Regions from separate parts of the Pseudoalteromonas sp. GutCa3 genome, predicted to be linked through region 3. Evidence: predicted binding sites of a transcription regulator. Region 3 holds the regulator's gene; each other region holds the start of a gene.
The links. Region 3 encodes LexA, which represses DNA repair genes until DNA is damaged. Its sites were predicted from a motif close to TACTGTATNNNNATACAGTA; they were not measured.
Positions count from the first base shown of each region.

Region 1 (10,930 bases), on a different contig from region 3:
ATAAAGAATGGTGGGTTATGATGGATTTGAACCATCGACCAATTGATTAAAAGTCAACTGCTCTACCAACTGAGCTAATAACCCGTTCCAGTTGCTAACTTATTTCTAAGTTAAAGCCTGCGTAAATCCGCCGATTGATGCCACACACTATTCACAAGCAATAAAGAATGGTGGGTCATGATGGATTTGAACCATCGACCAATTGATTAAAAGTCAACTGCTCTACCAACTGAGCTAATGACCCGCTCTGACGTTGCGTTTTATAACAACTTAGTATTCTACGTAAATCCGCCGATAAAAGACCATTCAAAGAATGGTGGGTTATGATGGATTTGAACCATCGACCAATTGATTAAAAGTCAACTGCTCTACCAACTGAGCTAATAACCCGCTCTTTTTGTCGCATTTCGAGTGGGGTAACCATTCGTTTGCTGCGGGCGCTTATAATACTTATTTATAAAATGAGTGCAACCGAAATTGTCTCTTTTTTTAAGTTTTTATGTCTAGATGCACAAAATTAAACCGTTTGTGCTCAAACTACATGCAAATCCAAGATTCTTCGAGAGTTTCCATGTAGTTTGCTCGCCCTAACTAGAAATTTAATCGCTAGTGAACTTAGTTTCCTAAACGATCAGTTGCTAGTTTTGCAGCGGTTGTACTTGGGTATTGATTGATAAGATCGCTCAATATTTTTTGTGCTTGCGCCGCTGAACCTTGATCTTGTAAAAGTGTGCCTAACTTTAGCATCGCATCTGGGCGTTTATTAGAATTTGGAAATTCGTTCACAACGACTTTAAAGTGCTCTACTGCTTTTACACCATCATTTTTAATAGTAAGCAACTGCCCTAACCAATAATGCGCATTAGACGCATAGACAGAGTTTGGGTAGGTAGTTAAAAACGTTTGAAATTCAGGAATCGCTTGGTCATAGCGTTTATCTTTCATTATTAACGCAACAGCGCGCTCATAGGCTTCGTTTTCAGATAAGTCACTGCTATAGGTCTGTGCATTGCTTTGTTGCGTGTAATCAGTTGCGGGAGCTGCTGCTGGCTGTGTATAAGCCTGGCTCACGCGGTTTTCAATTTCTTGATACAACTCACGCTGACGCTGCAGTACTTTTTCAAGCTTGTAGCTTTGCTCTTCGGTTACACCTCGAATTTGGCTTACTTCGTCTTGTAACAAGTTAAGCTGTTGCTGTAACTCAACTTGCAAAAAGTTACGCTGTTGCATCATATTCTCAAGCGACGCTAATCGCTTCTCAATACTTGATTGTGAACTCGCAGCTTCTGAAACAGGAGCGGGAGCAGCCATTAACTGGGTGCTCCCGCTCAATATCATGGCTGCCAAAATAATTTTCGGCTTCATAATATCTCTTATCTTAGTAAACTAGTACCGCACGGCGGTTTTTAGCGAAAGCTGATTCAGTGCGAGACTTAACCATTGGCTTCTCTTCACCGTAGCTTACCACTGACATTTGGCTAGCTGAAACACCTAAGCTTAATAAGTATTTTTCAACTGCTTGGCCACGGTGCTCACCTAGTGCAATATTGTACTCTGGAGTACCGCGCTCATCTGCATGGCCTTCAATTAGTACTTTAACTGATGAGTTTTGAACTAAAAACTCAGCATGTGCACGAAGTAAGTCTGCGTACTTGCTTTCAACTGTCGCAGTATCAAAATCAAAGTAGATTACTTGCTCTTGACGAAGTGCTTCGTACTTTTGACGAAGTTGCTCTTCTGCTTGTTGCTCAGGAGAGATTGTAGCTACTTCAACTGTATCAGTGTTAGTTGATTGCTCAACAACGCCTTGATTTGATTGGTTTGCAGCACCTTCATCAATATCTGAAGATGAGCTACAAGCTGCTAATGTCATTACTGGCACAGCAATTAGCAGGCCTTTAAGTATTTTGTTAAGTTGCATTGAGTAGATTCCTATTTTGAGTAAACCAGTAATATTACTGTAAGTATGGCGACCAAGCTGGTGCCTTTACTTGTCCGTCTAGCACAGGTAACCGTGCCTTAAAGCGGCCGTCCATCGATACTAGCGCAAGTACCTGTTTATTATTATGAAGCGTGCTATATATAATCATCGAACCATTTGGCGCTATGCTCGGTGATTCATCTAGGCGTGTTCTCGTTAATACTTGGAACGCGCCTGTAGCCAGCTCTTTCTTAGCAAGATGGTACTGCCCGTTGGTACGGTTAACCATCACTAATTCTTTTCCATCTGATGTTATTGAACCAGCAAGATTCATATCACCATCAAAGGTGAGTCGCTGTGACCTACCTGTTTTTAAATTTAACTTATAAATCTGAGCATTACCACCCCTTTCAGATGTAAACACAATATCTTGACCATTAGGGTGCCAAGATGGCTCAGTATCTATGCTACGGTGATTTGTTAAGCGTGTTTCTTTACGTGTAGCTAGGTCAAGCATGTAAACTTCTGTTGCACCCGTTTTGTCCTTAGAAAGCACTAACAATAGCTTTTTACCATCTGGCGAAAACTGCGGTGCACCATTAATACCACGGTAGCTTGCTATTATTTCGCGTTTACCTGTGTATATATCTTGAATGTAAATTTGGCTTTGACGGTTTTCAAACGTTACATACGCTAACTTAGTACCATCTGGTGACCACGCTGGCGACATTAAAGGCTCTTTTGAGCGAAGTAATACTTGCTCATTAAATCCGTCATAGTCTGCAACAACTAACTGATAAGGCTTATCATCATTATCACGTACTATTACATAGGCAATTTTAGTTAAAAATGCGCCTTTTTCACCAGTCAATCTTTCATAAATAACGTCACTGATTCGATGAGAGTAACGGCGAAAACCACTTTCACCAATAACACTTTCACGCGCTTCCAAAATATGATCTTGGCTTTTAACTAGCTTACCATTACTCATCATTTGTGTGTTGCCACCGGTAATTTGGCCGCGGATCACGTCAACTAACTCATAACGCACTAAGTAACGCCCATCAGTTTGCTGCTCAACTTCGCCCACTAATATCGCTTCCACACCTTTATTAACCCAAGATGCGTAATCAATTTCGCTATCTTTGGTTGGCTGTTGTGGCATCTGCGCTACATCTACAGGTTTAAATTTACCACTGCGCATTAAATCGGCAGCAATAACACTGCTTAATTTTTCAGGGATTGGGCCAACACCTTGGTACTTAAAAGGTACTATAGCAATGGGCCTTGCACCGTCTACACCCTCAGTTATTACAATTTCAAGTGCTGCATTAGCAACACCCACAAACCCAAACAGTAAAACTAAACAGGCTATTTTTATTTTGTTGAACATATCATTCCTTTAAAATTCTGGCTTGATTGTTAAATTAATATTCTTAAGTTGTTCGAATACGTCTTTATCTTTAGATACCGGTAATGTGTCGGCCATGCGCACTGCTCTTAATGCAGCTTCACATACCAACTTATCGCCACCTAATGATTTAACTTGCGTTACTAAACCATTAAAACCTAAACGAATATTTACTCGGCACTGTTGGTTTTTCATTTTTTCATCAATCAATAAGTTTTGCTGAATACGCGCCATAATTAATGCACGGTACTTATCAACTTCGCTCACCACTTGTTGTTGACGTATTTTACTACGGGCAGCCTGCTCTTTGGCAAGTTGCTCTTGTAACATTTGCTCTTGCATTGCTTGCTGGCGTTTACGTTCTGCCTCGGCTGCACGCTCTTTTGCTTCCTCTTCACGTTTTTTACGTTCAGCTTCTGCTTTTTTAAGTGCGTCTTCTTCGGTTTTACGCTTGTCAGCAGCAGCTTTTGCTGCACTTTCAGCTTCTTGCTTTTGCTTTTCGGCTTGCTTAGCTTTAGCGCGCTCTTTTTGCTCAATAGCACGTGCTTTTTTAGCTTGTGCTTGCGCCTCGGCTGTTTCTTTTTCTTTAGCTTTACGTTCTTGCTCTAGCTTTTTAATATGCCTAGATTCAGATTCGCGTTGCTTACGTGCATTTGCCGCTCTGCGTTCTAAATCGCGGATACGTTTGTCTTCAGCACTTTTTTTATCTTTTTCTTTCTTTTGGAGCTCAGCAATTTTTTGCTCAACTTGTTTTTGATCAACTGTAACGGCTGATACTGCTTTATCTGGCGTAGGTATAGCCGAATTAAGCGTTACCTCCATTACTTTAGGTGCTGGCGGATGAATGTTTGCAGACGCATACAAAAAACCACCAATGCCTAAATGAAGTACTATCGATTTTACTACTGAACTATTCATACAGCTACTTCCCCTCAAAGGATTCAGTCATTAATCCTACTGATGGTACGCCTGCATTTTTCAAAAAATCCATTAGTAATAATACTTCTTGATACGACACCTTACCCGAGCCTTTAATCATAACTGGCACGTCAGGGTTTTTCATTAACTGTAATTTTATAACCGCAGCAACATCAAGTGCTTCCATAGGCTCTTCAGGATCAGTACCTACGCTTACATAATATTTACCCTCTGCATCAATTGAAGCAATAATGGGAGGAGTATCTTTAGTATCAACTAAATCAGACTCTTCCATTTTAGGTAAATCAACTTTTACACCGTGTGTAATAAGCGGTGCTGTTGCCATAAATATAATAAGTAATACCAACATTACATCAATGTAAGGTACTACATTAATTTCTGCGACCGGACGGCGCTTTTTACGCTGATACATTCGCTTGTGCCTCTATTTGTGTAGCTGCTTGACGGTGTAAAATATTAGCAAACTCTTCCATAAAGTTAATATAGTGAGACTCAAGCTTTTCAACACTGTTTGAAAAGCGGTTATAAGCAATAACGGCCGGAATTGCCGCGAATAAACCCATAGCAGTCGCAATAAGTGCTTCTGCTATACCGGGTGCTACCATTTGTAATGTAGCTTGCTTAACTTCACCTAGTGCAATAAAGGCATTCATAATACCCCACACTGTACCAAACAAACCGATGTACGGACTAATAGAACCTACCGTTGCTAAAAACGATAAGCTAGATTCAATTTTTTCAATTTCACGAGAAAGCGCAACACGCATAGAACGATGCGTCCCTTCCATAACAATACTCGCACTTTGAAATGTATTCTTTTTATGACGAGCAAACTCTTTAAAGCCTGAAGTAAATAAGGCTTCAATACCTTGAGACTGACCGCTGCGTGACGATATTTCGTTATACAATTTACTTAGATCAATACCAGACCAAAATTTTTGCTCAAATTTCTTAGCATTTGATAGTGCATCTGATATTGCTTTTTTACGCTGAAATATAATTGTCCACGACATTACAGACATGGCAACTAGCCCTAACATCACTAACTGAACAAGCAAGCTTGCTTCTAAAATTAGGTCTAAAAAATTAAGCCCTGATCCCACGTTAAACTCCTAAGTAATTTCAAAATACGGCAAATTGGTTAATTTGTGTAAATATGACCGTTTATACGGTCAAAAGTTGCATCTAGTGTATCTAGTCCATTTCAAGCTGACAACGGTATTGCTATGAATAGGCAACAAAAAACGTTAAAAAACAGCTTTAGTTGGCATTTCCCTTTGCCTCAGTATTTTATTTAATCTTTTAAATAAACTCGCTAACAATAAATATGCGTAAATATATAAGTAAAACGTCATAAAATGCGCCGTTTATTCAAAATAAGAGCATAAACACTCAAAACCTATAAGCCTTACCTTCACGTAACAGTAAAACTAATACCGAGCCACATCAAAAGAAATTACTTAAGCTAGAAATTTCATTAACTTATAAATTTAACGATTAATTAACGCGCAAGATTCAAACAACAATAAAATTCACCGAATTAGTTTTTCTAATCTGAAAATACAAATTTTCTAGTTTGAACAAAAAGATGATCTTACGTATTATTCTCCCATACCGAACTAGCGCACCGAATGAGATAGTTTCATTAAGCCAAGTTCTTAGTAATAGGATATTTTATCGTATTACATTGTTTTACTCTTTCTGGATAAAACCAAATTCAGTAAAACGTAGTTCCCTGGATTACTTCCTTCAACTTGTTGTTTGCCCGCATTTTTTGCGGGCTTTTTTTTGCCTGCAATTTGGTGCGCTACATATTTTATACCAACCTGCATAAATCTTTGATCAATTTAACGAATTAAATTGCACTATAACGTCGTTAAAAATTTTTTATTTAGAACAACTAGATACAAAAACTTTTGCCTAGTTCTAGCGTAATTTTCTTAACGTTAAATAGACCCCATATATAAGCAGATTGGTATTATTTATAAACTAATAATTGCCCTACCTATTTTACAATAAGTAATTCGGTTACTAGTTTGAATGGTACGCAGGATAGCTTCGCGAGTCTTAACGCCCTGTGAATTAACAGTTAACTATAAAGCGTATAAGTATTTTGAAATAACATTTGCAACAGTGTGCTGAGGTTTTGGGTAAAATACCAGCCGTATAAATATTTGAAAGAAAGGGGTACTAAGTCAATTACCTGCTGCGCAATAAACCACAGCAAGTAATGTATATGATGAGGCTAGTCTTTTTTAGGAAGTAAACCAAAGTGATGATATGCACTGTCAGACACTATTCGCCCACGCGGAGTACGCTGAATAAACCCTTGCTGAATTAAAAACGGCTCTATTACATCTTCTATTGTTTCACGCTCTTCACCAATAGCTGCAGCTACATTGTCGAGTCCTACTGGGCCGCCCATGAATTTTTCAATTATGGCGAGTAAATATTTGCGATCCATATAATCAAAACCACTTTTATCTACATCAATCATATCAAGCGCTTGCTTAGCTACTTCGGCGTTTACTGTGCCGTCATATTTTACCTGTGTGTAATCGCGTACACGGCGTAATAAACGGTTTGCAATACGTGGTGTACCACGTGAACGTTGTGCAATTTCGGTTGCGCCATCATCACACATTTCTAAACCAAGATAATGTGCAGAGCGCCCTACTATGTGCGACAAATCTTCTACAGAATAAAACTCTAATCGCTGCACAATACCAAAACGGTCACGCAGTGGCGATGTTAGCGAGCCTGCTCGCGTAGTGGCACCAATAAGTGTAAATGCAGGTAAGTCTAATTTAATAGAACGCGCAGCTGGGCCTTCACCAATCATTATATCAAGCTGGTAGTCTTCCATTGCTGGATACAGTATTTCTTCAACTTGCGGGCTTAGCCTGTGTATTTCATCAATAAACAGTACATCGCCTTCTTCTAAATTAGTAAGTAACGCAGCTAAATCACCTGCTTTTTCAAGTACAGGGCCGGATGTTGTTTTAATACTTACGTGTAATTCGTTGGCTACAATATTTGCAAGCGTGGTTTTACCAAGCCCTGGTGGGCCAAATATTAATAAATGATCGAGCGCTTCACCACGGGTTCGGGCAGCTTCAATAAAAATTTCCATTTGCTGCTTAACATGAGGCTGGCCTCTGTAGTCGGCTAAAAGTTTTGGTCTTATTGCACGATCTATAGAGTCTTCATTTGTTTTTTCAGTCGCATCAATTAAGCGATCCGCTTCAATCATGGGTTACTCACAACATTGATTTTAAAGATTCTCTAATAAGAACCTCAGTAGACATATCGGGTTTGCTTATCGATTTTACTGCTTTTTGAGCTTGTGGCAATTTATAACCTAATGCAAGCAGTGCCGATACGGCATCATCGGCTGCGTTATTAGCTATTGTCGCATCGCTCATTGGCTCTATTACTGCACTGTCGCTAAATGGCGTAAATAAATCATTACCCCAATCTTTTAATCTGTCTTTCATTTCGAGTACTAAACGCTCGGCTGTTTTTTTACCTACACCCGGTAATTTAACTAGCGACGTTGAGTCTTCGTTATTTACACAGCTTACAAATTGCTTTGCCGACATGCCCGATAAAATAGCTAAGCCAAGTTTTGGCCCAACGCCATTTGCTTTTAATAGCTCTCTAAACAAGGCGCGTTCAACTTTATTATTAAAACCAAATAATAATTGAGCATCTTCACGCACTACAAAGTGGGTGTAAACAATCGCGTTTTCACCAATTTTTGGTAAATCGTAAAAACAGGTCATTGGCATTTGTACTTCGTAACCGACACCACTTACTTCGAGTAATATTTCTGGTGGCTGTTTTTCGACTAAAATACCATTTAAGCGGCCTATCATAGTTATTTCCTTAAACGTCCTCTAACGGTTTTGCTTGCGCTACCCGCTAGTTTAATTAAATTTTGTTCTGAGTGAGCGTGGCAAATCGCAATAGCGAGTGCATCAGCTGCATCGGCCTGTGGCGTACCTGGTAGTTTTAAAATATTTTTTACCATGTGTTGCACTTGTGTTTTATCTGCACCACCGTTGCCTACTACTGCTTGCTTAATTTGCCTAGCTGAGTATTCAAATACAGGTAAGTCGGCCATTGCAGCGCCAACAATCGCCGCGCCTCTAGCTTGGCCTAGTTTTAAAGCTGAATCGGGGTTATGCGCCATAAATACTTTTTCAATGGCAAAAGTTTCTGGTGAAAACTGTTCAATAAGCTGTGTAATGCCTTGGTAGATCATTTTAAGCCTAACCGGAAAAGGATGATCGGCTAACTTAATACAACCACTGCCTAAGTATGTAAACTTAGAACCTTGGTGGGCAACAACGCCATATCCGGTCAAACGTGAACCAGGATCGATCCCTAAAATAATGGCCAAACAGCACTCCATTGTTATTATTTTTAAATTACGCTAATAATGCCAGAGCACTGTATAAATTACCAGTACAAAGAAAAACAAAAATGCCCACGTGTTAGGTGGGCATTTGAAGGAGCATGTTAGTTTAAGCTTACCCTAGGGCACGCACTAATCCTTGGGTATTTTGTTTAAGTGTTCGGGCAATCATTAAATAGCCTAAACCAGCCACAAATACACCGCCAGCTACCGGACCAATAATCCATATATGCGGATGTAACTTACCTGCTAAATCAAACATTTGTTGCTGCACAATTAAAAGCGCTATATCACTAAAAAATGCAGCAACTAAGCCAGCTAAACCGCCGAGTAATAAAAACTCGTACAAGGTCGCGTTTTTAATTAATCGGCTTTTAGCCCCAAGCGTTCGCAGTATGACAATTTCTTGCATACGCTCACCTAAACTAGCTTGCACTTGCGATATAAGTACAAGCGCGCCACACAGCACAACAATTGCAAGTACAAAGCCAATGGCGAGTGATACTTGCGAAATAGTTGTTTGTATTTGCTTAACAAAGTTATCAATATCAATCGCTGTAATAGTAGGGTAAGTACGCAATAACTGGCTAAAATCACGCTTTTGATCTGGGTTTATACGTACCGACGAAATATACGTTGCCGGAAAATCTGCAAGTACATCTGGGCTTAAAATAATAAAAAAGTTAGGTTTAAGCGTGGCCCAATTAACTTTGCGCACACTGGTGATTTTAGCATCGAACGACTGCGAACCAATTAAAAATGTAAGCGTATCGCCTATCTCAACATCTAAACGCTCAAGCATCGACTCCTCTACTGAGGCTTCAGCCATCGCATTTTTACCAAACCACGTGCCTTGTGTTACTTCATTCTGGTCAGGCACATCTTTAAGCCATGTAAGGTTTAGCTCGCGGCCAATACCTGCACGTGCTTCTTCGTCTTTTTTCTCGTTGTCTTGCAGCGATACAGAACGTGCTACCAACTCGCCATTTACCGCATTTACGCGCCCACGAATAGTGGGATAAAACTCTGATACTTGAATATCTTTTTGAGCTAAATATTCATTAATTGGCTCAAGCTCATTTTGCGTAATATTAACTAAAAACGCATTAGGCGCATCGGCAGGAAGTTGCGACTGCCAATCAGATATCATGTCGTTTTTAAGTACCACTAAAAACAGCAGTAATTTAATCGCTAACGAAAAACTAATTAACTGTACCGCGTTCACATTTGCACGCTTTTGAATAGATGCAATTGCAAGCGACCAACTGTTACCTGGTTTTAAGCCAAGCTTTCGACCGCCACCAAATATTAATTTAGATATCAAAAACAACACACCAATTAGCGCAAGTGTTGATATAAACAAAATAAGCGTTATTTTTATGTTGTTACTAAATAACCACATTAATAAAAACACGGTTAGCGCACTCATGCCTAAATGCACACGACTTACTGCCAACTTGTCACCTAAGTTACGGCGCAGCACTCTAAGCGGTGGAATATCAAATAAATCAAATAACGGTTTAATAGAAAACATAACGGCACAAATTACGCCAGTGCTTATAGCCACCAGCCAAGGTTTAAAGCCACCTAAAGGTAGCTCTGTGCCCATACTTTTCGATAAGTAACTTGTTGCTATTTCTTGCAAGCCATAACCAATTAACAGCCCAATACTTACCGCCATTGCACATACAAGCAATAAATGGAGCATGTATATTTTGCGGATCATTGAACGGCTACCGCCTAGCGTTTTCATCATCGCTACTGGGTCGTATTGGCGTTCACAATAACGTTTTGCTGAAACGGCTATAGCCACTGCGGCTAAAATAATACCTAATAGGCCGGCAAGTAATAAAAAGCTCTCTGCACGGTTTAAACTATTTGAAATAGGTGATTGACGGTCTTTAACGCCGTACCATTGTTGGTTTTCTTTCATTTGTGGTTTAAGCCACTCGTAAAAGCTATTTATATCGGCCTCACTACCTGCATAAAGTTGGCGATAATAAACACGACTACCTGGCTGCACAACTTCGGTTTTTGCCACATCGTCAATATTAATAAGCACGCGACGGCTGCTCGAAAATACATTAAATGGCGCATCGGGCTCTTCTACAATAACTTTTGAAACATTAAATAATGCAGCGCCAAGCTCTACTTGCGCGCCTATATCAATATTTAAACTGTAAAATACTGATTCACTTAGCCACACATTACCAGGCGTTGGCCCGCTATTAGCAACCTT
Region 1 is NZ_PJBK01000088.1:5,016-15,945, forward strand. It holds tRNA gene CXF64_RS15980 (tRNA-Lys) at 9-84, opposite strand; tRNA gene CXF64_RS15985 (tRNA-Lys) at 169-244, opposite strand; tRNA gene CXF64_RS15990 (tRNA-Lys) at 315-390, opposite strand; gene ybgF (tol-pal system protein YbgF) at 616-1,365, opposite strand; gene pal (peptidoglycan-associated lipoprotein Pal) at 1,379-1,921, opposite strand; gene tolB (Tol-Pal system beta propeller repeat protein TolB) at 1,956-3,314, opposite strand; gene tolA (cell envelope integrity protein TolA) at 3,324-4,250, opposite strand; gene tolR (protein TolR) at 4,255-4,683, opposite strand; gene tolQ (protein TolQ) at 4,670-5,374, opposite strand; gene ruvB (Holliday junction branch migration DNA helicase RuvB) at 6,517-7,524, opposite strand; gene ruvA (Holliday junction branch migration protein RuvA) at 7,532-8,149, opposite strand; gene ruvC (crossover junction endodeoxyribonuclease RuvC) at 8,152-8,676, opposite strand; gene CXF64_RS16040 (ABC transporter permease) at 8,807-10,930, opposite strand, start outside.
Region 1: a site for LexA is predicted at 8,725-8,744, ahead of ruvC (crossover junction endodeoxyribonuclease RuvC). Genes of this name have one in related genera too.

Region 2 (9,325 bases), on a different contig from region 3:
GTGCATCTGTTATTATCGATTACTTTAAAAACACATCTCTTTCTTCTGATGAAATGGGTAGCCTTGGCACTGCAAACCAAGCACCTTATGGTGGTGAAGATTTCCGTTCATCTCGTGGTTTCCCAGGCTACTTTTATGTGGATGGCGTTAAAACAATCGACCCTGCCTGTCCTGCTGAAAATGCAACCTCAAGTGGTAGCTGTTTATTTGATTACGGCCCATATGGATATGTTGCCCCAGCATCTGAGCGTGTAGGCGCTATTTCACAATTTGAATACCGCTTTGATAACGGCATTACTGGCTTTTTAGAAATGGCTGTTCAGCATAACAGCTCTGTCGCTGCAGGTGCACCAACACCACTTGATGAAGATGCAGGCCTTACGGTACCCGCTAATCACCCAAACAATCCATTTGGTGAAGACATTCAAATTGGTCGTTACCGTACAGTAGATGCAGGCGCTCGCCAATGGGACATTGAGTCAGACACCTTACGCTTTGTTGCAGGGTTAAAAGGCGAAATAAACGATTGGAGCTGGGAGACAGCGGTACAAAAAGGTCGCAGCAAATCACTACAAACAGGCGATCGTACACAAGGCTGGGTACGCACCGATTTCTTACAACAAGAAATTGATGCCGGTAACTATAATCCATTCGGTGGCACATATAACGACCCAGCTGTAATTGACAGAATCACAACTAGCTTAGTGCGTCGCGGTGAGTCTCATATGACCTCTTTTGACGCTAACATTACAGGTGAAGCGTTTAGTTTTGGTGGCGAAGCTGTAATGATGGCCGCCGGTATTGAGTACCGTGAAGAAGATGTAAATGATATCCCTGATGATCAATTTCAACGTGGCTTAATATTTGGTACTGAATCAGTATCAGCTTCTGCTGATCGTGAACAATACGCTGCATATGTTGAGTTCTCAATCCCACTTGCTGAAAACCTCGAACTACAATTAGCCGGTCGTTACGATGATTATAGCGACTTTGGTACAACTACAAATCCAAAAATAGCTCTGCGCTGGGCACCGACTGATGAAGTAACGGTTCGTGGTTCTTGGGCGCAAGGCTTTAGAGCGCCTTCATTAGCGCAAATAGGCTTAGGTCCATCACAAAAAAGCCAATTTTTTGTTGATACACAGCGCTGTGAACAAACAGGATTAGATTGCCAAGCACTTGATTACAATATTGAGTTCTCTGGTAACCCTGATTTACAAGCAGAAGAGTCAGAATCATGGAACGTGGGCGTTATCTGGGCACCTACAGCTGAGTTTGGTTTAAGTGTCGATGTATGGAGTATTACTCAAGATAACAAAATCGATGAAGAAGAATTTGGTCCAATTTATGCTGCAGAATGTGGTAACCAAAATAGTACCGTATGTGTTCGTTTAGCCCCTACAGGCGGAGCAAGCTTAGGCACAATACAAAAAATACACAGCACATTTAAAAATTTATCATCGCAAGAAGTGTCTGGTGTTGATGTTTCAGCAAACTATAACCACTCTCTTGATGACTTAGGTTTACTTAAATTTAATTTAGAGTGGGCATATCAAGATAAGTTTGAAAAAGATGGTCGTGATTACACGGGTGAATATGGCTACCCAGAGCATCGCTTTATTTTCTCAACCAACTGGGAAATTGGTGAGTTTAACACCAATGTAAATATCAGTTATGTAGGTGAATTTGAAGATACGCCTGATATCGACTTTGATGGCAATTTAGACTTTGATAGCAATACTTCACGTATGATTGACTCGCAAACGCTTGTTGATTTACAAACGTCGTACCGTATTACTGAGTCAGCTAAAATATCTTTAGGTGTTAATAACTTATTTGATGAAGAGCCACCATTTGCAATTGGTGATGGCGATGGCGATTTATACGGTTATGCATCAGCTGTGCATAACCCTCGTGGCCGCTACTTGTACACTAAAGTAAGTTTTTCTTTCTAATTAAAGACACAAAAAAACCGCCAATTGGCGGTTTTTTTATTTAAAACTAAGGGCTAAATTATAGCTCGCCTTCGTTTTCAGATAAGAACTTAGCAACGCCTTCAGGGCTTGCGTCCATACCTTTTTTACCTTCAGTCCAACCAGCAGGACATACTTCACCGTGCTCAGTGTGGAACGCTAGCGCGTCAACCATGCGAAGCATTTCGTCGATGTTACGACCTAGTGGTAAATCGTTCACTACTTGGTGACGTACATTGCCTTCTTCGTCGATTAAGAATGAACCACGAAATGCAACACCCGCTTCTGGATGCTCAACGTCATACGCTTTACAAATTTCGTGTTTAACATCTGCAACTAGTGCGTATTGAACTTTACCAATACCGCCGTCTGCAACAGCAGTGTTACGCCATGCGTTATGTGAGAATTGTGAATCGATAGAAACACCAATTACTTCTACGCCACGCTTTTGAAACTCTTCAAAACGCTTATCAAATGCAATAAGTTCAGAAGGACATACAAACGTGAAATCTAGTGGGTAAAAGAAGATAACTGCTTTTTTACCTTTAATTGTTTCATGAAGGTTATAGCTATCTACAATTTCACCGTTACCAAGAACAGCTGCAGCGGTAAAGTCTGGTGCCTGGCGGCCTACTAATACACCCATTTTATTCTCCAAATATTTTGAGTTTGTTTTCAATTGCTTTCGCAATGCTGGTACTTATATGGGCGCTAAAAATTAAAAACCAATAGAGCACACATATAATTAATTGGCATTCTAGAGTTATTCACTACAAAAGAACAATCGCATTTAACGATGTGAGCAATCGAAAATAACGAACACTTACAACTTGCACTAATCTGCTTGAATAATAGGTCTATTTTGAAGTGTAAATCACGTTGTAATTAGGTAGAGCTTTTGACGTTACTGAAGAAGGGTTAATACATTAAATTGTTTAAAAATTCATATATGTGATATTAATTTTACAGGTACAAAAAAACCTGCAAATGCAGGCTTCTCGTTTAGATTTAATCCATTATATCTGAGGGCATATCGCCACGGATTTTTTGCCAAATCTCACCTGTTTGATGACCGTATTTACGCATCATCGAAATAGCACCATCGTGCTCTTTATTTTCTGCCAGGATTGTTAAATCTTTATAAAACTGACGAGCAAGTTCACGAGTTCCGGCATCAGAGAAGTAATGACAACCAATCTTTGAATAAAAACCTCTAAAACCGTTGAGTATTAATACATAAATACGGTTATTACCCGCAACGGCTAATTCGTGATGAACTTTATAATCGTAGTCAGCAAATGCCTGCGCAGTGTCTTCTAGCTCATGACTTTGTGATAAAATTTCAATTACACGTTCAGGATTCAACTTAATTGCAGCACGTGTATAAATAGCACTAATATTAGTACGTGCAGATAAAAGCTGATCTGTCAGCTCTGGCATCTTGTCTTCATCTAAGCGCGCTAGTGTTTCAAGAATATTTAAGCCAGACGTCTCCCAAAAGTTATTTACTTTTGTTGGTTTACCATGCTGAATTGTTAACCAACCATCACGTGCTAAACGCTGTAATACTTCTCTCAAGGTCGTTCTTGTTACACCAATTAACTCTGAAAGTTCTCGCTCGGCAGGTAGAATTGAACCTGGAGGGAAATCGCCGTTCCAAATAGATTCAACTATATATTCTTCAGCAAATCCTGCTGGGCTTTTCGCTTTAAAAATTCTCATCCAGTTCCCACTCGAATTAATCAACACTCATCGTTTTACACGAATAACTGACTGATTGTACCAGACGAAGCATAACTAACAAGTAAAGTCAGGTATATTAATAAGCAAATGAGTAGAAATTAAAGATTAATAAATAATAAAATTTAGGTTTCTCTAATATCGCTACAATGTATAAATATACAGAGCAATATTCATTGTAGGTACATTGTAATTATTGATATTTTATTTACACCATACCTAGCTGAATCAACTTAAAACACATAAGTACATTAAAAAGGAACACCTATGCAACAGAGCGTTCTAACCGCAACTTTAAAGAATTGATTAGGCAATGTACCAATGTTGTATAAGTAAGCGATATAACTAAGCTTATGTATCAATGGGAACTAAGTCGAGCGTCATGTAGCCTCTGCTGAGGCTGCATTGAGTGGTCAAAAATTTCATCTTATAAAAAGCGACTTCGGTAGCTTTTTTTTCCTTTTTGTTGCCGCATACATTATCCTAGGTCATAATCTAACGTCTTATTTAAACGCGGAATTTTTATGAACTGGCTTGCGCAATTACCCACCCAACGTACCCCGTGGCTTTTATTTACAGCTATCGTTTTTTTACTTGAAGTGACCGCCCTTTTCTTTCAATACCAAATGGGATTGGCGCCTTGCATAATGTGCATATATCAACGTACAGCCGTACTGGGTCTATTAGGCGCAGGTATTGTAGGTTCTACTAAACCACAGAGCAAAGCAGTTCGTATATTAGCGTATGTAATTTGGGGTGTATCGAGTGTTTGGGGATATTTAATTGCTCGCGAGCATATTGATATGCAAACCACCACAGACCCTTTTGCATTTAGCTGTGAGTTTGAACCAAACTTCCCATCGTTTATGCCGTTACATGAATGGATACCTAGCTTTTTTCAGGCGACCGGGGATTGTGGAAATATAGATTGGCAGTTTGTTGGTTTGAGCATGCCTGCTTGGATGGAAATTATATTTGGGATTTTCTCACTAACACTATTTATTATAGTTATTGGCCGTTTATTAATTAAAAAGTCGATTTGATATGTTTACATTTTTTTCAAGCCAATTAGATGAGCTTAAACATCTAAAAGTACGCAAGCGCCAAGACGTAATAGCACTTTCTTTAAGTATGTTATCGCCAACTGATAAAGTGTTACTGCGTATTATTAAATTAATATTACTAAGTCCACTATTTTTAATATTCACGGTATTTAAAGGTTGGATATTAATCCCGTTTTTGATACTCGGCGGACTTTGCTACCCACTTTTAACAACACCTATTGAAATCAACTTTGCTAAAAAACACTTAAGCGATGCATTAAAACAATTTAATCAGGGCGCATAGCGCCCTGATTGTTATCTACTGCTATTAAAGTGAAATTTTCCCCTCTAATTTGGCTAATAGTTTTTTACCAATTCCTTTAACTTGCGATAAATCACTGACGCTTTTAAATTCGCCGTTTTCTTCACGGAAGTCCACTATTGCCTGCGCTTTTTTCTTACCTATACCAGGTAGCTTAGCAAGCATCTCTGCATCGGCATTATTTATACTAATTGTCTCAACTTGAGGCATTTGCTTAGTTACTTCCGATAATTGTGCATATACGGTAGTTGCAGGTAGTAAGCATAATAAGCTTATTATGAATAAATTTTTTAACGTTTTCATCAAACTTGTCCCTATTCTTCTTTTCTTAATTTTGAATGTTGCTCAGGAAAACCAAAAAGTAAGGAACTGAAAAGCTCATCATTTAAAGTGTACCTAAACGCATTATCACTATGATCCGAAATCCTGAAAATGCAGCTGGTACAACAAGTGATTGCTTAACTAAAGTAAAGTTACCGTTTTTTGTCAAATTTAAGACACCTAAAAATTAATACTTCGCGCTTGCAAATTTACGCCCAAACCATTACTGTACATAAAAACAGTAATCTAATGGTTTTTACAAACCACAGTGCCAAGCAATTTTGCAGGAGAAATCATGGCTGTTGTTGTTAAATATGTTGTAGAACGAAACGGAGTCGAGCGTATGACGTTTACTACCAAAAAAGAAGCTGATGCTTATGACAAGATGCTCGATATAGCAGAATCACTTGAGCTAATGCTAGAAAAGGTAGACGTACCGCTTAGTGAGCAACAAATTGAATCACTTGCCTTAGAAATAGCGAAAAGCAAAGATGACTTTATGACCATATTAAAGGGCGGCAAAGATCCAGTTGTTACCAAAGCGCCAGCAAAAAGTAAAAAGTCAGATAACGTTGCATCAATTGAAGATAACAACGATAAAAAAGCAAGTTAACTCGTAGATTGCCCTCTCCTCGGACGGGACAAACTAAATAAAAAAGGGAGCAACTTAGTTGCTCCCTTTTTTATTATACCAATTCGCTTAATTAAGTGATCTATTTTGAGGATGGAAAAACGTGTTGATAGCTAGGCAAAAATTTGATATTTAGTTGTTCTAAATGATAATTTTTTAACGCCGGTAGCAACACGTTTAGCACCGCAAAATGATTAAGTATTATCGCGGATTGGTATTACTTACTACTCATTTTGAAATGAATAGTAATTGCTATTTAAAGCTCTTTTTCTACTTCATCAAATAAAGCAGTGATGTTTTGCTCTGGCTCTTTTGTTACTAAGCTAACAACAACAATTGCGATACTCGCTAAAATAAAGCCAGGTACTATTTCATACATAAAGCTACTTAAACTTTCACCATTAATAGTAAACGGACCATAAATCCAAACAAGCACTGTAAACGCACCTACTAACATACCAGATAAGGCGCCAGCAAAATTCATACGTTTCCAATAAAGGCTAAACAATACAAGTGGTCCAAAAGCAGCACCAAAGCCTGCCCATGCATTACTTACTAGGTCTAAAATAGAGCTATCTCTATCGTACGCTAAATAAATTGCAAACAGGGCAACAAATGCAACGCTAATTCGACCAACAGTAACTAATTCAAAGTCGCTAGCATCTTTACGTAAAAATGTTTTATATAAATCTTCAGTCAATGAACTTGAGCTTACTAGCAATTGCGATGAGATAGTACTCATGATAGCAGCCAAAATTGCAGCTAGTAAAAAGCCAGCAATAAGTGGGTGGAACAATAACTCAGAAAGAATTAGGAAAATCGTTTCAGGATCTTCAACTACAATATTATTTTCATAAGTATAAGCAGCACCAAATATACCAGTACCAACAGCACCAAGGGCAGCAACAATCATCCATGTCATACCAATACGGCGAGCTTTAGGCATATCCTTAACACTACGTACCGACATAAAACGAACGATGATATGTGGTTGACCAAAATAACCTAAACCCCATGCCATTGCAGAAATAATACCTAATGCAGAGCCTGCTCCAATCCAGTTAAGCATATCTGGATTTACACTATGTAAAGTAGATTCCAGAGGTTGTTCAAGTAAAGAGTATGCAACAGTAGGCACTAGAATCAGTGCGATGAACATGATACAACCTTGCACGAAATCAGTTAAGCTAACCGCTAAAAAACCACCAAACAAAGTGTATAAAACAACGACACCCGTTGTAATGTATAAACCCACTTCATAACTTAGACCAAATGAGCTTTCAAACAATTTTCCGCCGGCTACAACACCAGATGACGTGTAAAGAGTAAAGAAGACTATAATCACAACAGCTGATACAACACGTAATAAGTTTGACTTATCATTGAAGCGATTTGAGAAGTAATCTGGGATTGTTATAGAGTCATTTGCTTTTTCAGTGTACACACGTAATCTAGGTGCAACTAACAGGTAATTTAACCAAGCACCAATCACCAAACCAATTGCTATCCATGTACTACTAAAACCAGTAACAAACATCGCACCAGGTAGGCCCATTAAAATCCAGCCACTCATGTCAGATGCACCTGCAGATAGTGCAGCAACACTTGGTGATAGATTTCGTCCACCTAACATGTAACCTGATACATCGCCAGTAGATTGCTTATATGCATATAGTCCGATACCTAACATTACAACAAAATATAATGCTAGTGAAATAATCATTCCTGTTTCCAAATTAGCCTCCGCATAATTATTAATAACAGGCTCTTGATCCGAATATTGACTCTTAAAATATTATAATAAAGACACTATTAGGATAAAAACCATTCTCGCTGACTATATCATGCCTAACAATAAAATCTCCAACTTGTTGCTTCCAGCTGATACAAAAATACTCATGTTGAATAATTTTAAAGCGAATTGGTAAAATATAATAAATTAAATAGAAGAAACACCTTAATTTATAATGATAATTTATTAATCATGCAAATATACGTAATGCTATTTTGAATCTTTTGCCATATATTATTACAATACCCAATTACATCACTCTTACGGAACTGTTTATGTATTTTTACGCTGCACGTCAACCGATTTTAGATAGAGATAAAAAACTTATCGGTTATGAGCTTTTATTTCGTGATGGCGTTGATAACGTATTTCCCGATATAGATGGTGACGAAGCAACAACACGACTTATAGAGGGTAGCCAGTTTAATTTTGGTTTAGAAGATTTAACCGACAATAAACCTGCCTATATAAACTTCACCCTAGAAACACTATCAAAGGGTTACCCTACACTACTAGGTAAAGACACTATAGTTGTAGAAATACTTGAAACTATCCAGCCTGGTAAGCGTTTATTAGCTATCGTTAAAGATTTAAAAGATAAAGGTTACACTATTGCTCTTGATGACTATATTCATCAACCTGTATGGCGTCATTTTTACCCATTTATTGATATTATTAAAATAGACTTTTTAGCATCCGATATAGATACAATAAAAACGGTTCTAAACGATTTAAAACCGCACTCACATATTAAGTTACTTGCCGAAAAAGTAGAAACCTATGAAATTTACCAACAAGCTTTAGAGCTTGGGTTTGATTATTTCCAAGGATTTTTCTTCTCAAAACCTGAAATGGTACAAAGTAAGGCTCTACCACCATCAGAAATGGCATTAGCTGAATTACTTTACGAAACATCAAGTGTTGATATGGATCTTAAGAAAATCACTGATGTGTTTGAACGTGATGTAAACCTATCTTATAAATTACTTAGGTATTCAAATTCTGCCGCATTTGCAAGACGCGCAGAAATAAGTACCATTAAGCAAGCTCTTATAGTGCTTGGCGCCAATGAAATTAAAAAGCTATTGTCACTACTGTTTGCAGCACAAGTATCAGCAGACAAACCTGTAGAGCTAATTAGGCTATCGCTTACGCGCGCTCGATTTGCTGAATTGCTCGCTATATCCCATGGGCAGTTTAAAGATACCGGCATGGCATTTTTAACCGGTATGATGTCGCTAATGGATGCTATTTTAGATGAGAGTATGGAAAGCGTCATGAAAAAGCTTCCACTTTCTAATGATATAAAAGCAGCGCTATTAAACGATGAAGGCTTGCTAGCAAAATATTTAAACTTAGTTAAATACTACGAACAAGCAAACTGGTCAGCTGCAAACGAGCTAACGAAAGAGCTAAATCTAGGTGAAAAAGTTCCCGATGCTTATCATGAAGCACTAGCTTGGGTTAATGAACAAATGCAGTTAGTAGTGAACGAAAAATAAA
Region 2 is NZ_PJBK01000098.1:1,092-10,416, forward strand. It holds gene CXF64_RS17380 (TonB-dependent receptor) at 1-1,955, shown strand, start outside; gene CXF64_RS17385 (peroxiredoxin) at 2,014-2,619, opposite strand; gene fadR (fatty acid metabolism transcriptional regulator FadR) at 2,982-3,695, opposite strand; gene dsbB (disulfide bond formation protein DsbB) at 4,238-4,756, shown strand; gene CXF64_RS17400 (DUF6170 family protein) at 4,758-5,060, shown strand; gene CXF64_RS17405 (ComEA family DNA-binding protein) at 5,085-5,381, opposite strand; gene CXF64_RS17410 (YebG family protein) at 5,695-6,012, shown strand; gene putP (sodium/proline symporter PutP) at 6,287-7,765, opposite strand; gene CXF64_RS17420 (EAL and HDOD domain-containing protein) at 8,098-9,324, shown strand.
Region 2: a site for LexA is predicted at 5,624-5,643, ahead of CXF64_RS17410 (YebG family protein). Genes of this name have one in related genera too.

Region 3 (10,930 bases):
GAACTACAGGAACAGGCAGTTTAAAGCCTTGAAGATAAAAGATAAAGTTAACTTAAGGCCTGCACTTATATTACTAAAAAGTGTCCGATTAATTTTTTATTCAAAGTTATTTTCACTATTCATTTATTTCTTACTATTTATCGTATTTTAACCACACAAGATTATACGTTAAGGAGTATGCTTAAAGCTTACTCAATATGGGGATTTGGATTGCAAATGAAATTTGTTGATTATTATGCAGTGCTTGGAATATCGCCTGATGCAGACGATAAAGCGGTTAAAGTAGCTTATAAAAAGTTAGCCAGAAAATATCACCCAGATGTAAGCAAAGAGCCTCAAGCAGAAGATAAGTTTAAAGAAATAGCAGAAGCTTACGAAGTCATTCATAACAAAGAAGAACGTGTAAAATACGACGAGTTACGTCGTCACCAGCAAAATCGTGCTCGTCAGCAGCAAGGTCATTATGGTGGTAAAAATACCTCTTCGCAAAGTAATTACCAGCAAAGCGATCCTCAAACCGATCAAGAGTTTTCTGATTTTGTTAATTCAATGTTTGGCGGCGCCGGTGGATTCAATCGTTCCGGGCAGAGCAGAAGTAACGCCGCTAGCGCGCAAAAAGGACAAGATGTGGAAATAGAGTTCCCGATTTTTCTTGAAGAGACTTTAGTTGATACCGTTAAGCCTGTTGAGTTTATGTTACCGCAGCGAGATAGTAGTGGTCGTGTCTCTGAAATTAAAAAATCACTTAAAGTGAAAATTCCCGCAGGTTCAGTAAATGGCGAACGAATTCGACTAAAAGGGCAAGGCGGATTAGGGTCAGCGAATGGGCAAAATGGCGATTTGTACTTACAAATTAGTTTAGTGCCCCACCCATTATTTGATGTTGAAGGTCATAACCTAAATATAGTCGTCCCTCTTGCACCATGGGAAGCGGCTCTTGGTACAAAAATAAATTTACCTACGTTGGCAGGCAAAATCCAATTAACTATTCCATCTAATAGTCAGTCTGGTCAACGCTTGCGTATTAAAGGCAAGGGATTAATGAGTAAAAAAGCCAAAGGTGATTTATTTGCGGTGCTTAAAATTGTTAATCCAACATCTGTTGATGATACCAGTAAAAAACTTTGGGAAGAATTAGCCGAAAAAGCTCACTTTGATCCCCGTAATAACTGGAGCAAGCCATAATGCAAATTATCGTGACACAAAAAGATGATTTACTTACTAGCAAAGAGCTATGTTTGAGTAGTGATATTAGCGAAGCAATTTTATATGAGCTAGTTGAGCACAATATTGCGGTTCCAATTGAGGGGAAGCATGTTACGCAGTGGCAATTTACGGTATCTGCAGTGACCTTAGTTAAAAAAGCGGCCCGTATTCAACATGACTTTTCGTTAGATTGGTCGGCAATAGCTTTAGTTTTACAATTGCTGGATGAGCGTGATGAGTTGATTTTCGAAAACGAAATGTTAAAGCGACATTTGAGTCGATTTAAACACTTGGAATAAAATCTGCCCTTGGGTACTTCCTAGGGCTTATTTAGTCTTTGGTGAGAGTGCGCTAGTTCTTAAAAACCAATATGACTACTTTGATTTATTCTTACTTTTAATTCGGATAAATCGTTTTAGTCGTATGTTTTGCATAAGTAGTAATATTCCACTTAGGCAAAAAAGTACGCTGGTTGCTGCAAAACTAATAAGCAGCGGATTATTAAAATCCTCTCGCTCATCGTAATCCATAATATGTAACATCCAAAAAAAGTCGAAAATTCGCCATAGTGTGCTGCGAACGGTGACAACTCTGCCGTTATTTTCTGACAAGTACAGTGTTGTGTTAAATGTGTCGTCAAATTGTACCTGCCAAACATTGGTTTTATATCCAACTTCTCGCATACCTTGCTTTAGCAGTACAGCGCTTGTCACTTGAGCATCAATAAGTAAGTGTGCTTTAGCATTTGCGGTAATTTGTATTTTAGTTGGCGGCTCAAAAGGCCGGCCTGTTATACCGTTAAAGCTTTGCTGTTCATCTTTATTTATTACTGTAATTATAGGTGTGGTTAAAAAGTTCTCAAAAATTATTTGTGTTGGATTAACCACCTGAGATGCAATATCGTTAAGGGAGGCAACATAATCAGCCTGCGTAAATGGGTTATTAAGAGTACGTGTTGCAAGATGCTCCCCATGAACTTTATCAAGAGGAATAGCGCTCATGACTAAACCGCCTAATAGCCAAGCTAAAATTTGTAATGTGAGCAAATAACCGAGCCATTTATGTAACTTGCGAGCATACTTAAATATTTTTTTATTCATGTTTTAGTCTTATTATTTTTAGAGGCTAGTTTATTACATTAATGGGATTAGTTACTGCGACATTTTGTCGCAGTTTAAACTATAGCTTACTGTAATCATTTAAAAATAAAAAAGATTACACTTAAATTGCTAACATGACTTATTTGTTTAATTGAGCTGAGTGTTTGATATCCAGCTAGCTTTAAACGCTAAAAAATACTTAAAAGCTGCGAAATATCTATATAAAGTGGTTAATAGAGCATAGTTGATTTGGTATAACGGTAAAACTACGTTAAAGTTTGCAATGAAATTATTAGAGGATAAATACGAAACGATGTCGGAAATTCAATTTTTAAATGTAGATCTTGAGCTTGAATCAAAGCAAGATATTAGTTTGCTAGTGGCAGACTTGAAAAAAGTCGCGACGATTTTACATTATGACAAAGACGAATACCGTCAATTAGCGCGTATTGAAGCAACAGGTGTAGTAAACACGCCTGACAAAGCAATAAACCATATATGTGAGCTTATTGAATCGTGTTCGCGTAACGCGCTAAAGCAATGGTTAAGCTGTTCACGTAGAACGTTTGATATTGGTTTTGAATCGGGCACTTCCCCTAAGTGCTTTAATCAAGCCTTAGATGCAGATACATTACTACGTATATCTGCGATTGGTGCGGGTATGGAAATTACAATTTACCCAATCGAAAAGTAACTATCTTCGCTCTACGACTGCTGCGGTCATTTTTGATACGCAGCACAGCTCATTGCGGCTATTTGTAATTTTTATTTCCCACACTGAACTACGTTTGCCAATATGAAACGCTCTTGCCGTTGCTGTTAAAGTGCCGTTGCGAGATGCTTTTAAATGACTTGCGCTAATTTCCTGCCCCACGCAGTAAAATTTTGTAAAATCGACAACAAAGTTAGCTGCATAGCTGGCAACTGTTTCGGCAAGTACAACGTTAGCACCGCCGTGAACCATTCCCATTGGGTTATGATGCTCAGGAATTGCCGGCATAGTGGCTACTAAGTAATCATCACCAATTTCAGTGACTTCTATTCCCATGGTTTTCATTAATGTTCCTTGGCCATCAATGCCTTGTTCTAACTGCTTACACAGCTCTAAAGTGATGGGCTGGTACCAAATACTCATAATGACTCCTTTGCTTTTTTAATCATTTATAAATCTAGCTTTAGTTATATCCCTAAAATGTACACAAGTGAAATTACTTTGGCTATTTTAAGGCTTAATTTAAATTTGCGATTTTTATTTAACTGTATATACTCACAGTTAAATGTACTGTATGGAAAACCAGTTGTATGCGACCATTAACGAACCGCCAAGCTCAAATACTCGAACTAATTAAAGTTTTTATTAAAGACACTGGTATGCCTCCTACACGTGCTGAAATAGCGCAAACATTAGGTTTTAAAAGTGCCAATGCTGCTGAAGAACATTTAAAAGCACTTGCTAAAAAAGGCGCAATTAAAATGAAACCAGGTGCAAGCCGTGGTATTCAGTTAATTGAAGAAGAAGAGCCAGAACAATTAGGTTTACCGCTTATAGGGCGTGTTGCTGCTGGTTCACCTATTTTGGCGCAAGAGCACGTTGAAAGTCACTGCAAAATAGATCCATTAATGTTTAAACCGGCTGCAGATTTTTTACTACGCGTTAACGGTATGAGCATGAAAGATATTGGTATTATGGATGGTGATTTACTTGCTGTACATCGTACTCAAACCGCTGAAAACGGGCAAGTTGTTGTTGCCCGCCTAGATGAAGACGTAACTGTAAAACGTCTTGAGAAAGCGGGTCGTAAAGTATTACTTCATGCTGAAAACGACGATTTTGAATCTATTGAAGTAGATCTTGAGAATGAGTCTTTTAATATTGAAGGCTTAGCCGTTGGCGTTATAAGAAACGCTGATTGGATGTGACTTTAAAAATAGCTTTTAAACAAGCAGTTTTATAAATGCGTACTAATTAGTACGCATTTTTTGTTTTAAATTCGCACTAAAAATAGGGCATAAATAGCTCACTGACAATTTAAGCTGTAAACTTTTTTGCACTTATATTTCCCCCCTTCGAATGCGTTAAACCCCTTTGTTTTGCTCATATTTTAAACTTCCTGTTGCCTAGTTGATTACTGATTTTTTATTAATTACTCAATATCACCTGATTGTTTTTTATACTAAAACTTGCTTGTTGTTCATTTTTTAGCTAATTATTAATGTGCTGAGCTAATAATAACTCACAGCTTTTTAGTTTTGAGAACACACAATATACACAAACACGTTGTTGGCGCAGCAAAACCAATCAATATTAAATGAGATTGACTAAAAAAATAAAAATAACGAATTGGCGTTTAAGCCGTATGCCTCTTCGCTTTGCATTCGCAATAGCATCAAAGGAGCCGTCACATGGGTAAACTGACCTCTACCTTGTGGCTTATATTATGTGTTTTTTCGCACCCAGTTTTGGCTAACAGCCAATACAATATGCGCAAAGGCGTAACCGATATAAGCAATAATGTATATCAGCTGCACATGACCATATTTATAATATGTTGTGTGATTGGGGTGATAGTGTTCGCAATTATGTTTTGGGCACTTATTCATCACCGCAAATCTAAAGGGGCTGTACCTGCCCAATTTCACGAAAGCACTAAAGTAGAAATACTTTGGACTGCAATCCCGTTTGTTATTTTAATTGCTATGGCAGTACCAGCCACTAAAACCCTAATTGCAATGGAAGATGCCAGCAAAGCTGATCTCACTATTAAAATTACAGGCTCGCAATGGAAATGGCATTATGAATATATGGGTGAAGATGTAGAGTTCTACTCTATTTTATCTACCCCGCAAGATGAAATAGCGAATCTTGCAGATAAAAATCCTAACTACTTACTTGAGGTTGATAAACCTCTCGTACTGCCAATAAATCAAAAAGTACGATTTTTAATGACTTCTGACGATGTTATTCACTCTTGGTGGGTACCTGATTTTGCAGTTAAAAAAGATGCGAATCCCGGCTTTATAAACGAAACATGGACGAACATAAACGAAGAAGGTACTTACCGAGGCCAATGTGCTGAGTTGTGTGGTAAAGATCATGGCTTTATGCCCGTTGTGGTGGTCGCTAAATCTGAGGCTGATTTTAAAACGTGGCTTGCAGATGCAAAGCAAGCTAAACAAAAAGCAGCATTAGCAGATGCCGCATTACTTGATAAAACCCTCCCGAAAGAAGAATTAATGACTTTAGGCGAACAAGTATATATGGCCAATTGTGCTGCATGTCATCAGCCTACTGGCATGGGGTTACCGGGTGTATTTCCTGCACTTAAAGGCAGCCCGATAGTGCTTGGCGATATAAAAGATCACATTGATGTAGTTATCCATGGGCGACCAGGTACGGCAATGCAAGCATTTGCCAAACAGTTATCTATAAAGCAATTAGCAGCGGTTATTACTTATAAACGTAATGCGTGGGGTAATGATACGGGTGATGTTATTCAACCGAGTCAAATACAGGCAGCACTTGATGCCAAAGTGGAGGCGAACTAATGAGTAGCATAGTAGAACAACCTAACGCCAATGAAGCTCATCATGCTCATCACCCAGCTAAAGGTTTTAAACGCTGGCTTTACACAACTAATCATAAAGATATAGGTAGTTTATATTTAATTTTTTCGCTGACCATGTTCTTAATTGGTGGTGGAATGGCCATGGTGATCAGAGCTGAATTATTTCAACCAGGTTTACAGTTGGTCGATCCTCACTTTTTTAATCAAATGACCACCGTGCATGGTTTAATTATGGTGTTTGGTGCGGTTATGCCGGCCTTTACAGGCCTTGCTAACTGGATGATACCACTCATGATTGGCGCGCCAGATATGGCATTGCCAAGAATGAATAACTGGAGCTTTTGGATTTTACCGTTTGCGTTTTTAATCCTATTGGCATCGTTATTTATGCCTGGTGGGGGTCCTGCATTTGGTTGGACTTTTTATGCACCACTGTCTACAACATACAGTAATGATAATACTGCATTGTTTGTATTTGCCGTACATATTATGGGGATTAGCTCAATAATGGGCGCAATCAATGTGATTGTAACCATAGTGAACTTACGTGCCCCTGGCATGACATGGATGAAGTTGCCCTTATTTGTATGGACGTGGTTAATTACTGCCTTTTTATTAATAGCGGTAATGCCAGTGCTTGCAGGCGCTGTCACTATGGTACTTACCGATAAGTATTTTGCGACCAGCTTTTTTGATGCCGCAGGCGGTGGCGACCCGGTGATGTTCCAACACATTTTTTGGTTTTTTGGCCATCCCGAAGTATACATAATGATTCTTCCTGCCTTTGGCATTATATCTACAATAGTACCTACCTTTTCTCGTAAAAAACTTTTTGGCTATGCCTCAATGGTATACGCCACATCCTCCATAGCACTATTGAGCTTTATTGTATGGGCTCATCATATGTTTACCACTGGGATGCCGGTCGCTGGCGAGTTGTTTTTTATGTACGCGACCATGCTTATATCGGTACCTACAGGAGTAAAAGTATTTAATTGGGTTGCCACAATGTGGAAAGGCTCAATAACTTTTGAAGTGCCAATGCTTTTTAGTATTGCGTTTATTGTGCTGTTTACCTTAGGTGGCTTTTCGGGGTTGATGCTGGCAATTACACCTGCTGACTTTCAGTACCACGATACTTATTTTGTAGTGGCGCATTTTCATTATGTATTAGTAACAGGGGCTGTATTTTCGATAATGGCGGGGGCCTATTACTGGCTGCCCAAGTGGACGGGCAATATGTTTAATATCACGCTAGCTAAATGGCATTTTTGGCTATCGCTGGTGAGTGTGAACGTACTGTTTTTTCCTATGCATTTTGTAGGGCTTGCCGGTATGCCGCGTCGAATTCCCGATTATGCACTTCAATTTGCCGACTTTAACGCAATCATAAGTATTGGTGGATTTGCCTTTGGTTTATCGCAATTGTTGTTTGTAGCTGTGGTAATTAAATGCGCGCGTGGCGGTGATAAAGTGCCTGCAAAAGTATGGGAAGGGGCAGAAGGGCTTGAGTGGGAAGTTGACTCTCCAGCGCCATATCATACTTTTTCTACGCCGCCGGTAATTAAGTAATGACACACGCACCGCTACTCAAACGTTTGGTACTTATTTGCATAGGCATGTTTGCCTTTGCCTTTGCTTTAGTACCTTTGTATGACGTGTTTTGTGATGTAACAGGGCTTAATGGAAAACCTTCGCTTGAGCAAGCAGAGCAAAGTACACAAATAGTACAAAACCGAGAAGTCGGCGTTAGCTTTACTACTCACGCACAAAGTGGTGCACCGTTTGAAGTTAAATCAAAAGAATACAGTGTAGTGGTAAAACCCGGTGCAATGCGTGAAGTAATGTTTAGTGCTAAAAATAACAGCAATCTAGATAAAGTAATGCAGGCTGTACCATCAGTCTCGCCAGGTAGAGCGGCAAAGTATTTACATAAAATAGCTTGTTTTTGCTTTGATCAGCAACCTCTAAAAGCAGGGGAAGAACTTGAATTTAAATTACTTTTTTATGTTGATACCGCACTGCCAAGCGACATTGAAGAATTAACTTTATCTTATACCGTATTTGATATTAGTGAACAGCTGGTGGTAAGTAATAACTAGCTTTTTAAACTAGTGTGAAACTAGGAGTAAATAAAATGAATCAAGAATATGAGCATTATTACGTACCTGAGCAAAGCCCATGGCCTATTGTAGGTGCTGTTGCATTGTTTTTTATTGCAGTAGGGGCAGGCTTGACTGTTATGAGTGTAGGTAAAGAAGGTGGTAGCGGGGTTTATCTGCTTTATGCCGGTATTGTTGTACTTGTTTATATGTTGTTTAGCTGGTTTAAAAATGTAATTAGTGAGTCGGACCAAGGTTTGTACTCAGCACAAATGGATCGCTCTTTTAGACAAGGTATGAGCTGGTTTATTTTTTCTGAAGTTATGTTTTTTATGGCCTTTTTTGGTGCGCTTTTTTATGCACGCGTATTGTCGGTACCTTGGCTTGGAGGCGCAGGCAATAATGCAATGACTAACGAGGTTTTATGGCCTACTTTTGAAGCCGTTTGGCCGCTAGTTTCAACACCTGCTGGCGAAACTACTCAAGCTATGGGCTGGCAAGGCTTACCGCTTATAAATACCTTAATACTGCTTACTTCCTCAGTGACTTTACATTTTGCCCACGTAGCGATGGAAAACAATAAACGCACTCCACTTAAAGTTTTTTTAGGCGCTACTATTTTATTGGGCGTTTGCTTTTTAGGGCTGCAAGTTGAGGAGTACATGCATGCATATAATGACCTTAATCTAACGCTAGATGCGGGCATTTACGGTAATACGTTCTTTTTATTGACTGGTTTTCATGGCATGCATGTAACGCTAGGAACCGTACTTTTATTTGTAATATTTTTACGGATATTAAAAGGGCACTTTACTAAAGATAAGCACTTTGCTTTTCAAGCAGCTGCTTGGTATTGGCACTTTGTTGATGTGGTGTGGCTGTGTTTGTTTGTATTTGTATATGTGCTGTAGCGTTTATTGGCGAATTATTTGCTTTAATAAAACCAAGTTTAAGCGCTGCAATAACAACAACTAAAACAACGACCGAAAACAATACGCGACGACCTAAAAAGTGAGACATAGGTCGTCCCCCTGTTTTCCCTGACACCATAATAAACAATGCTCTAAATAAGTTAAAAAGTATAAATATTAACAACAGTACGATAATAATTTTAATAATCACTGAGTTGACCCTTTATGCAGTTAGTTTTATGGCACAAACAAAAGCTTAGTTCACTAATCACACTTTGTATGGTTGTGGTTGTTGTACTTGTGTGTGTGCGATTAGGATTTTGGCAGTTGGAGCGAGGTGAGCAAAAACAGCAGCAACTAACCGCTATTGCTAAGCAACAGAATCGGGGTGTGATGAGTTGGTCTCAATTACTTAACCTGCCTGATAGCTGGAACAAAACAGGTGTATTGGTTGAGTTAAAAGGGCGGTTTGTACAAAGCCAATATTGGCTTTTAGATAATCAAGTTTATAACGGGCAAGTAGGGTACGATTTACTTGCTTTACTAAAGCCAGACAGCGAAGAAAAAGTGATTTTAGTTAATTTAGGATGGGTAAAAGCGCCTATATCTAGAGATACACTGCCAAAGGTTACTCTGCCTACAGGTGTTTTTATTCTTAAAGCGCAAATAAAAGAAAATAACTTAAGTAGCTTTACGCTTGAAGATAAAACTACAAATAATGACTTACCTACAAGAATCCAATCTATCGACTTGAATATGCTGAGCACTCAAAGCCAGCAATCATTAATTAATTTTATGGCTTACAGACAAGGTACTGGTGATGAGATTGCAACACCTCATTATGAGGCAGTTGTTATGAGCCCTCAAAAGCATAATGCCTACGCTGTGCAATGGTTTTTAATTGCTGTTGCATGTGCTGTTGTGGCTATTTTTGCGAGTAAAAAAAGGACACTTAATGAAAAATAATCCCCTTGTGTTGTTTGTGGGCTGCTGCGCTATCCCATTAATTTTGGCATATGGCGCATTAAAGTTTGATTGGTTGCCTACTGCAATTACTAATAATGGCGAGTTTTTAAGCCAAGAAATAAAACTTAAAAATTGGCCGCAAAATAATCCCAAGCAATGGACTATCGCACTTAATTATTCAAACGAATGTAACACCCCATGCCGCGAACAGCTCAATGCACTTAATAATTTATATGTGGCACTTGGTAAAAACCAAGGCAAGGTTGATATGGCTGTAATGGGAAGTCCCGACAATAAAAACCTACCATGGAAAATTATTACCGAGCAACAGAGTTTAAATCCTGCAAGTTTGTATTTAATTGATCATATGGGGTTAGTGGTACTTGAATATCCCTTTAAGGTCGAGCCACAAGAAAACCGTTTAGTACAAAAAGGGTTATTAAAAGATCTAAAAAAATTACTTAACTATTCTCGTTCTAGCTAACTAAGTTGAGCTTAAGTTGGAGTATCTGATGTATAAAAATTATAAAAACTTAGTATTAATAACAGGATTACTCGCTTTGATTGTAGTTGCTTTAGGTGCGTACACCCGCTTAAGTGATGCAGGTTTAGGGTGCCCCGATTGGCCTGGTTGTTATGGCTTTTTAACGGTACCTAAGCATGAGGCTGACATAGCCTTAGCAACTCAAAGCTACCCCGATATGATGTTCGAAACCGCAAAAGCGTGGAAAGAAATGATTCATCGCTACTTTGCAGGTGCTTTAGGCTTACTTATTTTAGGTTTATTTGTGTTGGCTTTTTTAAAACGCCAATATCCAACTACGCCAGTTAAATTGCCTTTGGCTTTACTTCTACTAGTGGTGTTTCAGGCTGCCCTTGGTATGTGGACAGTAACCATGAACCTTCAGCCGCTTATTGTAATGGGCCACTTATTAGGTGGCTTTAGTATTTTGTCACTTATAACGCTTTTATATTTACGGCTAACCGCAAAACCTATTATGGGTGGCGATAGCGGCGCAAAACGCTATTTCGGTTTAAGTTTAGTAGCGCTCAGTGTATTAATTATCCAAATTGCACTT
Region 3 is NZ_PJBK01000014.1:67,767-78,696, reverse strand. It holds gene CXF64_RS01370 (DnaJ C-terminal domain-containing protein) at 217-1,185, shown strand; gene CXF64_RS01365 (chaperone modulator CbpM) at 1,185-1,505, shown strand; gene CXF64_RS01360 (membrane protein) at 1,581-2,306, opposite strand; gene CXF64_RS01355 (hypothetical protein) at 2,620-3,000, shown strand; gene CXF64_RS01350 (PaaI family thioesterase) at 3,001-3,441, opposite strand; gene lexA (transcriptional repressor LexA) at 3,609-4,226, shown strand; gene coxB (cytochrome c oxidase subunit II) at 4,710-5,852, shown strand; gene ctaD (cytochrome c oxidase subunit I) at 5,852-7,444, shown strand; gene CXF64_RS01330 (cytochrome c oxidase assembly protein) at 7,444-7,974, shown strand; gene CXF64_RS01325 (cytochrome c oxidase subunit 3) at 8,010-8,885, shown strand; gene CXF64_RS21055 (DUF2909 family protein) at 8,788-9,096, opposite strand; gene CXF64_RS01315 (SURF1 family protein) at 9,111-9,851, shown strand; gene CXF64_RS01310 (transmembrane cytochrome oxidase associated protein) at 9,841-10,335, shown strand; gene CXF64_RS01305 (COX15/CtaA family protein) at 10,364-10,930, shown strand, end outside.